Regions from separate parts of the Cupriavidus sp. 30B13 genome, predicted to be linked through region 2. Evidence: riboswitches for the same ligand, from Rfam matches in the RefSeq annotation. Region 2 holds a riboswitch; the other holds the start of a gene.
The links. A riboswitch is a leader RNA that binds a small molecule or an ion and turns the genes downstream of it on or off. The one in region 2 is predicted to bind cobalamin.

Region 1 (4,329 bases), on a different replicon from region 2:
CTGCCACCAGGTCCCAGCCCCACGGCTTGTAGCGGGCCACGTAGCCGATCTTGGGACTGGGCTGGTCGCTGCCCGGCTTGGGCCACCAGTAGTCCAGGTGCCCGGCGCCTTCCGGCGAGGCGCCGCGCGCCGCGATCTCGACGTAGAGCGGCAGGCCCTTCGCGTCCTTGAAATCGATCATGTTCTTGCCATTGAGCTTGGCATTGATCGGATGCATCACCAGCACCGAATCCGCGCCCACGATGGTGATGTAGCCATCCTTGCCGTAGCGCTGCGCGGCGATGCGGGCCGTGGCCTGGGCCTTGGCCTCGTCTTCGCTCATCTTGCCCTGGCGCGCCAGTTCCGCGTAGTCCCGGATCAGCGACAGCGACATGTCGACCACGTTGGCCAGTTCGCCGCGGCGGTCGGCCATCTGCAACTGCCGGGTCTGGAAGGCGTGCATCACGGTCAGCAGGAGCAGGCCGAGCCAGGCCAGCACGAGAGGAATCCACAGCTTTTTTCGCAGGGTCAGATGGTTCATGACAGGGTTCGCTTTATCGAGGCATATGCCGGCAATGCAAAAGGCACGCGGCTTCCCGGATATCGGAGCCCGCCTCCCCTTCTTTAGCGGTACGCGCGGCTTCTCCGCACGAAGCCCGCGGCTCCTCGTAAAAATGCCGCATGAAGCACCGATATCGCAGCAGGATTCTTCACCTTGGTGCAGCCACACCGGGTCAATGCGCTGCGGCGGCGCACGTCCGGCATGTCGTCTGCCATGTCGTCTGGCATGTCCGTCTGCCATCTCCGTCTGTGGCGCATTGGCACACTCGCGGACAAGCCGCCTTTCAATATTTGTTTAAATCCCGTTACAATCCGCCTCGCACCCCCGTTGCTTATGCAATTGGGTTGCAACTGGTTCGAAGGTGCCTCCGTTCGCCGCGCGCGGCGGGGGTTAAACGGGAAACAGGTGCGCCGCCGCCATGCCGCGGCAAGTCCTGTGCTGCCCCCGCAACGGTCAGCAGGTAGAAAGGTGTCACGCCGCGCCTCACAAGCAGCGGCAGCCACTGCGCGTCGAACGCGCGGGAAGGCGGCACCCTGGACGCGCCCCTGGCGGCAATGCGTCCCCCTGCGAGCCCGGATACCGGCCTGCGATCCATCACCGGGGCTGCGGACGGGCGGCCAGGCGTGAGGCTGCCGGGCAAGCGCCCGGCGCCGGCGCGCGCGCGTCCGCGGCTTGTTCGTTCATTGCCGCGGGCGGGGTCGCCCGCGGCCACGATGGAAACACGATGTCCGCGCGCCTTCGTTTTGCCCGCACCGTCTTGCCCGGCCCTGCCCGGCTCCGCTTCACTCCCACCCGCCGCGCGCTGGCCCGCCAATGCGCGCTGGCGCTGTCGCTCGGCGCCCTGGCCGGCGCCGGCGCGGATGCCGCCCGCGCCGCCGACGACACGGACGCTCCCGGCCGCGCGCAGGCGCGGAAAGACACCGCGATATTGCCGCCGGTGGTCGTCAGCGGCGCCGCCACGCCGCCGGGCCTGTCGCTGTCGGAACCGGCCAGCACCGGCAGCCGCCTGGGCCTGACGCCGCTGGAGACCCCGGCCAGCATCGAAGTGCTGCCCGGCGAGGTGATCCGCGAGCGCGGCGACCTGACCGTGAGCGACGCGGTATCGCGCGCCACCGGCATCACCGCCGGCGGCGCGCCCGGCAACGGCGGCACCGCGCTCGCCGCGCGCGGCTTCTCGGGCCAGGGCTCGGTCATGCAACTGTACGACGGCACGCGCCTCTACGTGGCGGCCGGCACGGTGACCTTCCCGTTCGATACGTGGTCGGTCGAGCGCATCGAAGTGCTGCGCGGCGCGGCCTCCGTGATGTACGGCGAGGGCGCCATCGGCGGCGTGGTCAACGTGATCCCGAAGAAGCCGCTGCGCGGCCCCATCGCCAACGAACTGCAGCTCACCGGGGGCACGCAGCGCACCGCGCGCGCGGCTTTCGACAGCGGCGGCGCGGTCAACGAGAACCTGTCCTACCGTTTCAACGTCAACTACGGCCGCTCGGCCGGCTGGGTGGACCGCGGCGAATCGCGCGACGTCGACGTGTCCGCCGCGGTGCGGCTCGACGTGTCGCCGGAATTCAACCTCACGCTGTCCTACGACGACGGCGACCAGCATCCGATGCGCTACCTCGGCACGCCGCTGGTCAACGGCAGCCTGGACACCTCGCTGCGCACGAAGAACTACAACGTGGGCGACAGCACCATCACCTACCGCGACCGCTGGACCCGGCTGGCGGCCGAGTGGCAGCCCAACGACCGCGTCGCCGTGCGCAACCAGTTCTACTACCTCACCAGCCAGCGCCACTGGCGCGATGCGGAGTCCTACACCTACCTGCCGGCCACCGGGCAGGTGCGCCGCACCGATTACCTGGAGATCCTGCACGACCAGGAACAGATCGGCGACCGCGCCGACCTGAAGATCGACGGCCGGTTATTCGGCATGGCCAACACCGCCATGGTGGGCTTCGACGTCAACCGCATCAACTTCACCCACAGCAACAACTCGCCCTACGGCGGCGCCTCCACCGTCGGCGCCTACCAGTTCGACCCCGGCCAGTTCTTCAGCCCGCCGGGCGTGGTCACCTCGCCGCGCTACCGCACCCACACCACGCAGGCCGCCCTGTTCGGCGAGGACCGCCTCAAGCTCACGCGGCAATGGTCGGTGATCGGCGGCGTGCGCTTCGACCACGCCCAACTGGAGCGCGGCAACCTGCTGACCGGCGACGACTGGACGCGCACCTTCAACAACGCCACCTGGCGCGCGGGCACGGTCTACGAATTCACGCCGTCGCTGTCGGTCTACGCGCAGTACGCCACCGCCACCGACCCGCTCGGTGCGCTGATCACCACCTCGGACGCGCAGAAGGACTTCAAGCTCGCCACCGGCCGGCAGATCGAAGCCGGCGTCAAGCAATCGTTCTGGAACAAGCGCGGCGAATGGACTTTTGCCGCCTACCAGATCGTGAAGAAGAACCTGCTCACGCGCGACGCCAGCAACCCGGCGTTGTCGGTGCAGGTGGGCGAGCAGTCCTCGCGCGGGCTGGAGGCGTCGCTCGGCATCGAACTGATGCGCGGCCTGCGCGTGGATGCCAACGGCACCGTGCTGCGCGCCCGCTACGACGACTTCGCCGAAAGCGTGAACGGCGCGCTGGTCTCGCGCAACGGCAACGTGCCGACCGGCGTGCCGCAGCAGGCGGCCAACCTGTGGCTGACCTGGGCGTTCGCGCCGCGATGGCAGGCGGGCGGCGGCCTGCGCTACGTGGGCCGGCGCTATACCAACAACGCCAACACCACGGCCATGCCCTCGTACACGGTGGTGGATACGTCGCTGCAGTGGCGCGTGTCGCGCCAGGCCGCGCTGACGCTGCGCGTCTACAACCTGTTCAACCGCAACTACGCCGAGACCTCCGGCAACAGCGGCGGGCAATGGCTGCTGGGCCGCCCGCGCGCGGCCGAGCTGTCGGCCAGCTTCTACTTCTAGGCCGGCCATGACGCGCCCCTCGCTGTCCTGGCGGGAACACTGCTGGCGCTTCACGCGCCGCTGGCTCTACCTGGTGCACCGCTGGGCCGGGATCGCCGGCTGCCTGCTGATCGCCATGTGGTTCCTGTCGGGGCTGGTCATGATGTACGTGGCGTTCCCCGCGCTGACCGACAGCGAGCGCCACGCCGGCCTGCCGCCGCTGGACCTGCCGGCGGTGCGGGTCACGCCCGCCGCGGCGATGGCCGGCGCGGGCCTGGACCGCTTCCCGCGCAGCCTGCGCCTGGAGACGATGGGCACGCTGCCCGTGTACCGCATGGTCGACTGGCGCGGCCAGCCGCATACCGTCTCCGCGCGCGACGGCACGCGCATCGAACAGGTGGACGCCGCCGCCGCGCGGGACATCGCCGCGCGCTTCGCCCACGCCGGCGGCGCGCGCTGGGTCGAGACCGCCGCGCGCGACCAGTGGACCGTGCCCAACGGCCTGAACGCCTGGCGCCCGCTGCACCGCATCGCGCTGGACGACGAGGCCGGCACCGAGCTGTACGTGTCCGCGCGCACCGGCGAAGTCATGCGCGACACGAACCGCGCCGAGCGCTTCTGGAACTGGCTGGGGGCGGTGCCGCACTGGCTGTACTTCACGCCGGTGCGCGCCGATCCGCCACTGTGGCGCCAGGTGGTGCTGTGGACCTCCGGCGTGTGCGTCGCCGTGGCGGTGAGCGGCATCTGGATCGGCTGGCTGCGGCTGCGCGTGCGCCGCCGCTTCGCGCACGGCAGCGCGGGCGGCACCTCGCCCTACCACGGCTGGATGGCCTGGCACCAC
Region 2 (4,329 bases):
AGACAAAGCCCCCGCCGGCGCCCACCAGGCTGGACAGGAACCCGATCACGCCGCCCGCGCCGAGCATGCCCGGCGTGGCGGGCAGCTGGCGGTGCGGCGCGGGCCTGCGGTTGCGCAGCATCTGCCAGGCCGAAAAGCCGACGAACACCGCGAACAGCAGCGACAGCCCGCCGGTCTTGAGCGCGGCGAAGACCTTGCCGCCGCCGATCAGGCCGGCGGCGAGGATGCCGGGCGCCAGCGCGAGCACCAGCTTCCAGCGCACCATGCCGCGCTGGTGGTGGGCGCGCACCGAGGACAGCGAGGTGAACAGGATGGTGGCCATCGAGGTGGCGATCGCCATGTGGATGATGGCCTCGTGCGGGAAGGCCATGTAGGTGAACAGCAGCGTGAGGAAGGGCACCATCAGCATGCCGCCGCCGACGCCGAGCAGGCCGGCGCAGAAGCCGGTGAAGGCGCCGAGCAGCAGCAGCCCGGGAATCAGGGAGACATTCATGGAACGGGAATCGACCTCATCGGTGTGGTGGATGTGGCTGGCGTCGATGCGCCGGGGAAGGGCGCGCGGGGGCGGCGCGCAGGTCAGCCCATCAGCCGCGTGGTGATGAAGCGCCATTCGGCCGGCGTCACCGGCGTGATGGACAGGCGGTTGCCGCGCCGTAGCACGGCCATGTCGGCCAGTTCCTCGTGCGCGCGCAGGTCCGCCAGCGAGATCAGCGGACCCTTGGCGACATAACGCACGTCGACCAGCATCCAGCGCGGCGCGTCGGGCCTGGCCGCGGCGTCGTAGTAATCGCTCTCGGGGTCGAACTGGGTGGGATCGGGATAGGGCTGCGAGCAGACCTCGGCCAGGCCGGCGATGCCGGGCTGCGGACACGACGAGTGATAGAACAGCACGCCGTCGCCGATGCGCATGGCGTCGCGCATGAAATTGCGCGCCTGGTAGTTGCGCACGCCGGTCCAGGGCAGGGTGCCGCGCTCGGCGAGGGTGTCGATGCTGGCCTCGTCCGGTTCCGATTTCATCAGCCAGTACTGGCGGGCCCGGTCAGCGGCAGTGGCTTGCGAGGAGCGGCTCATTGGCGTGTTGGCTCATGGCGGAGTGGCGTTGGCGACAGCGCTATGGTGCAGCAAGCCCGGCCAAAAGAAAACCGTGGACTCAAGGTGGGCGCAGGCGCGTCGGCGGCGCGCAAACGAAGCGCAGGCGTGGCGCGCAAGCAGGCACTGCATACGCGCGGCACGGGAATGCGTGCGGCGCAGGAAAACGCAGTGCAGGAAAAATGCCGCGCAAAAGGAAAAAGGGCGGTGGTCTGAAACCACCGCCCTTTTAGGGGGTCCCCGCCTCGGCCGCTGGATCGGCATCCTGAACCCAAGTGAGGTTCAGAGTGGCTGCGGAAGCCGTATTTTGGGTACATCACTGACTCAGGGAGTCCCGACTGCAGACTTTGAACCAAGCGACGCGCTCGCCCACACGGCATTGTCCCGCACCAACAAATGCTTATCGGTTCAAGGAATATGATCCTGACGAACCAGGCAGGGAAACTGTCAAACGTCTGACTTTGTTCGCCGCAGGACCAACCACTTCCGCAGACTGTCAGACGTTTGCCGTTTCTAACTTGGATGGGATGAAAACGGCGGCCAGGCACGATAACCCGACCTTTGGTGTCGCGACTATGTGGCTTGGCGCGACTTGGCTCCACTATACACCGCCGGGCATTTCATACCAAGCCCGCCGTGCCGGGCCGTTACATTTTGCCGACGCGCGCGGCACCTCGGGCACACCGCGGTCATGCTGCCGCCACAACTGTGCCGTGCGGGGCACCGCGCCGCGCGGCGCGCGCCTTCAGCCGCGCGGCGCCGGCGTGTTGGTGCCCACGTGGGCATACTGGCGCAGCGCTTCGTCGGCGCGCTCGTTGAGCTCGCGGATGCGCGCGCGCACGGCGTCCACCGGGATCGCGCCGTCTTCCTGCTGCTTGCGCTTGAGCGAGAGCAGGTCCGAGGCAATGCTGATGGCCGCCATTACCGCCACGCGCTCCACGCCCTTGGCCGAGACGCCGCTCTTGAGGCGGGTCATCTGGTCGTCCACCAGGGCGACGGCCTCCAGCAGCGCGGCCTCGTTGTCCGGCGCGATGGCAAAGCGGTAGGACTGGCCCGCGATGCTGACTTCGACTTGCTTGTTGCTCATGCGTTTTCTCCGGGTGCCTTGACATGGGCGCTGTCGGCGGTGCGGGCGCCCTGGGCGCTCGCGGCGCGGCCAGCCGTGTCGCCCTCGCCCAGCAGGTCGAGCTGGCGCGCGTCGCTTGCGGTGGGGAGCTTGTCGAGGATCGACTGGATGCGCAGCTGCGCTTCCTCGATCTTGATATTGAGCAACTCGCGGTCGGCCGCCATGGCCTCGCGGTCGCCGCGCAGCTGGCTGGCTTCGGCCTGCAGGCGTTCGATCTCCTCGCGCAGGCGCTGGTTCTCCGCTGCCAGGGTATCGGCGTGGTGCAGCACGCGCCCGATCTTGGCGGCGAGTTGTTCGAGTTCTGTGAGCATAGAGCCTGTCATATCTAGGGTCTCGGGTTCTGGGATTTTAGCCCAAGCGCTCCGCGCGCAGACGTGAAAGCAGCCCGGTGTGACCGGGCCAGCGCGCCGAAGTTGCATGCAACGTCGCCCAACCGGCGCCGCTGCGGCGCTTTTTTGCCTGCTTCCACGCGTTTTGGCGCGGCGCCGGGGTACTTGCGGGCGTCATTGACGCTCGCCGTGAAACTGCCTACACTCGCGCACGTTCCAGGTGCTCGCAATCCTGTTCACTACAGGGTTGCAGTTCAACGGGAAACAGGGAGCCAGCCGCCGCCGCCAGGGCGCGTGCCGGGCCAACCTGTGCTGCCCCCGCAACGGTAAGCGACCGCGATCGGAAGCATCGCAAGGCCGACCCATCAGCCACTGGACCGCAAGGTCCGGGAAGGCGGTCGGACTGGTGTCGCCAGCCCGGATACCGGCCTGGACGAGAGTGCGCCGCCTTCCACCGGATGCGTGGCGCGCTTCGTCGCCAGACGGTCCGCGGGGGAACGGACCAGGCTGCTCTCTCCCTCTTCGCATCATGCGCTCATCGTCTTCCCGGCCGAGCCGACCGGCATTGCCGGCGTTCCGCCAGTCTGCTCCTGTTTCCGCTTCCGTTTCCGCGCGCGCTCCCGTTTCCGTCTTGCGGTCGTGGTCCGCCGGCCTGCTCGCCCTGCTCGCCGCCGGCGCGCACGGCCTTGCCCATGCGCAGCCGGCGCCCGAAGCCGAGCCCGCACCGGCCTCCGCGCCACAGCCGGCCGCCCCGGCCGCGGCTGCGCAACCCGCCGCGGCGCAGCTCGACCCCGTGGTGGTGACCGCCACCCGCACCGCGCAGGCGCTGACCGAGGCGCTGCCGCACACCACCGTGGTGACGCAGCAGGACATCGTCAACTCGCAGGCGCCCGACCTGCGCACGCTGCTGCGCTCGCAGGCCGGCGTGGAGTTCGCCGCCAACGGCGGCATGGGCGCCAATACCACGCTGTTCATGCGCGGCGCCAACGGCAACCAGACCCTGATCCTGATCGACGGCGTGCGCGTCTCGTCGGCCAGCAGCGGCACGGCGCAGCTGGCCAACATCCTGCCCGACCAGATCGACCACATCGAAGTGGTGCGCGGCAACGTGTCGGCGCTCTACGGCTCGGACGCGATCGGCGGCGTGGTGCAGATCTTCACCAAGACCGGCGCGGGCCAGCCGCCCACCGCCAACGCGCAGATCGAGTACGGCAGCAACAATACGCGCCAGGCCACGGTGGGCTACGGCGGCCAGGTCGGCGACACCTCGTTCAACGTCACCGGCTCGGTCTTCAAGACCGACGGCTTCTCCGCCGTCAACACCCAGCAGCAGCCCAAGGCCAACCCCAACGACAATCCCTACGACAACAAGAGCATCTCGGGCCAGGTCAAGCACCGCTTCACCAGCGACTGGGACGCGGGCGTCACGGCCTACTACTCCAAGAGCAAGCTGTCCTACGACAGCACCTCGGGCAAGCCCACCGACGTCTGGTGGATGAACAGCGAGCTCTACACGGTATCGGGTTTCGTTAACGGCAAGCTGGGCCGGGACTGGAGCACGCATTTCAAGGTGGCGCAGAGCGAAGACCGCAGCACCACCACCAGGAACGGCCTGTTCGACAGCCGCTTCAACACGCGCAACCGCCAATACACCTGGCAGAACGAATACGCGCTGGCGCCCGCCCACACGCTGCTGTTCGGCGCCGAGTACGCGCAGCAGGAGCTGGATTCCAGTTCGTACACCACGCCGGTGCGCAATATCGCCTCGGTGTTCGGCGGCTACGA

Region 1: another riboswitch for cobalamin. It lies ahead of ACKI2N_RS25665 (TonB-dependent receptor); the one in region 2 lies ahead of ACKI2N_RS15065 (TonB-dependent receptor plug domain-containing protein).

Annotation. Positions count from the first base shown of each region.
Region 1 is NZ_CP188224.1:1,473,027-1,477,355, reverse strand. It holds gene ACKI2N_RS25670 (methyl-accepting chemotaxis protein) at 1-520, opposite strand, end outside; cobalamin riboswitch at 884-1,143, shown strand; gene ACKI2N_RS25665 (TonB-dependent receptor) at 1,266-3,509, shown strand; gene ACKI2N_RS25660 (PepSY domain-containing protein) at 3,517-4,329, shown strand, end outside.
Region 2 is NZ_CP188223.1:3,275,800-3,280,128, reverse strand. It holds gene ACKI2N_RS15095 (sulfite exporter TauE/SafE family protein) at 1-493, opposite strand, end outside; gene ACKI2N_RS15090 (EVE domain-containing protein) at 577-1,071, opposite strand; gene ACKI2N_RS15085 (hypothetical protein) at 1,114-1,305, shown strand; RNA gene ssrS (6S RNA) at 1,323-1,534, opposite strand; gene ACKI2N_RS15075 (cell division protein ZapA) at 1,835-2,176, opposite strand; gene ACKI2N_RS15070 (hypothetical protein) at 2,173-2,526, opposite strand; cobalamin riboswitch at 2,745-2,991, shown strand; gene ACKI2N_RS15065 (TonB-dependent receptor plug domain-containing protein) at 3,074-4,329, shown strand, end outside.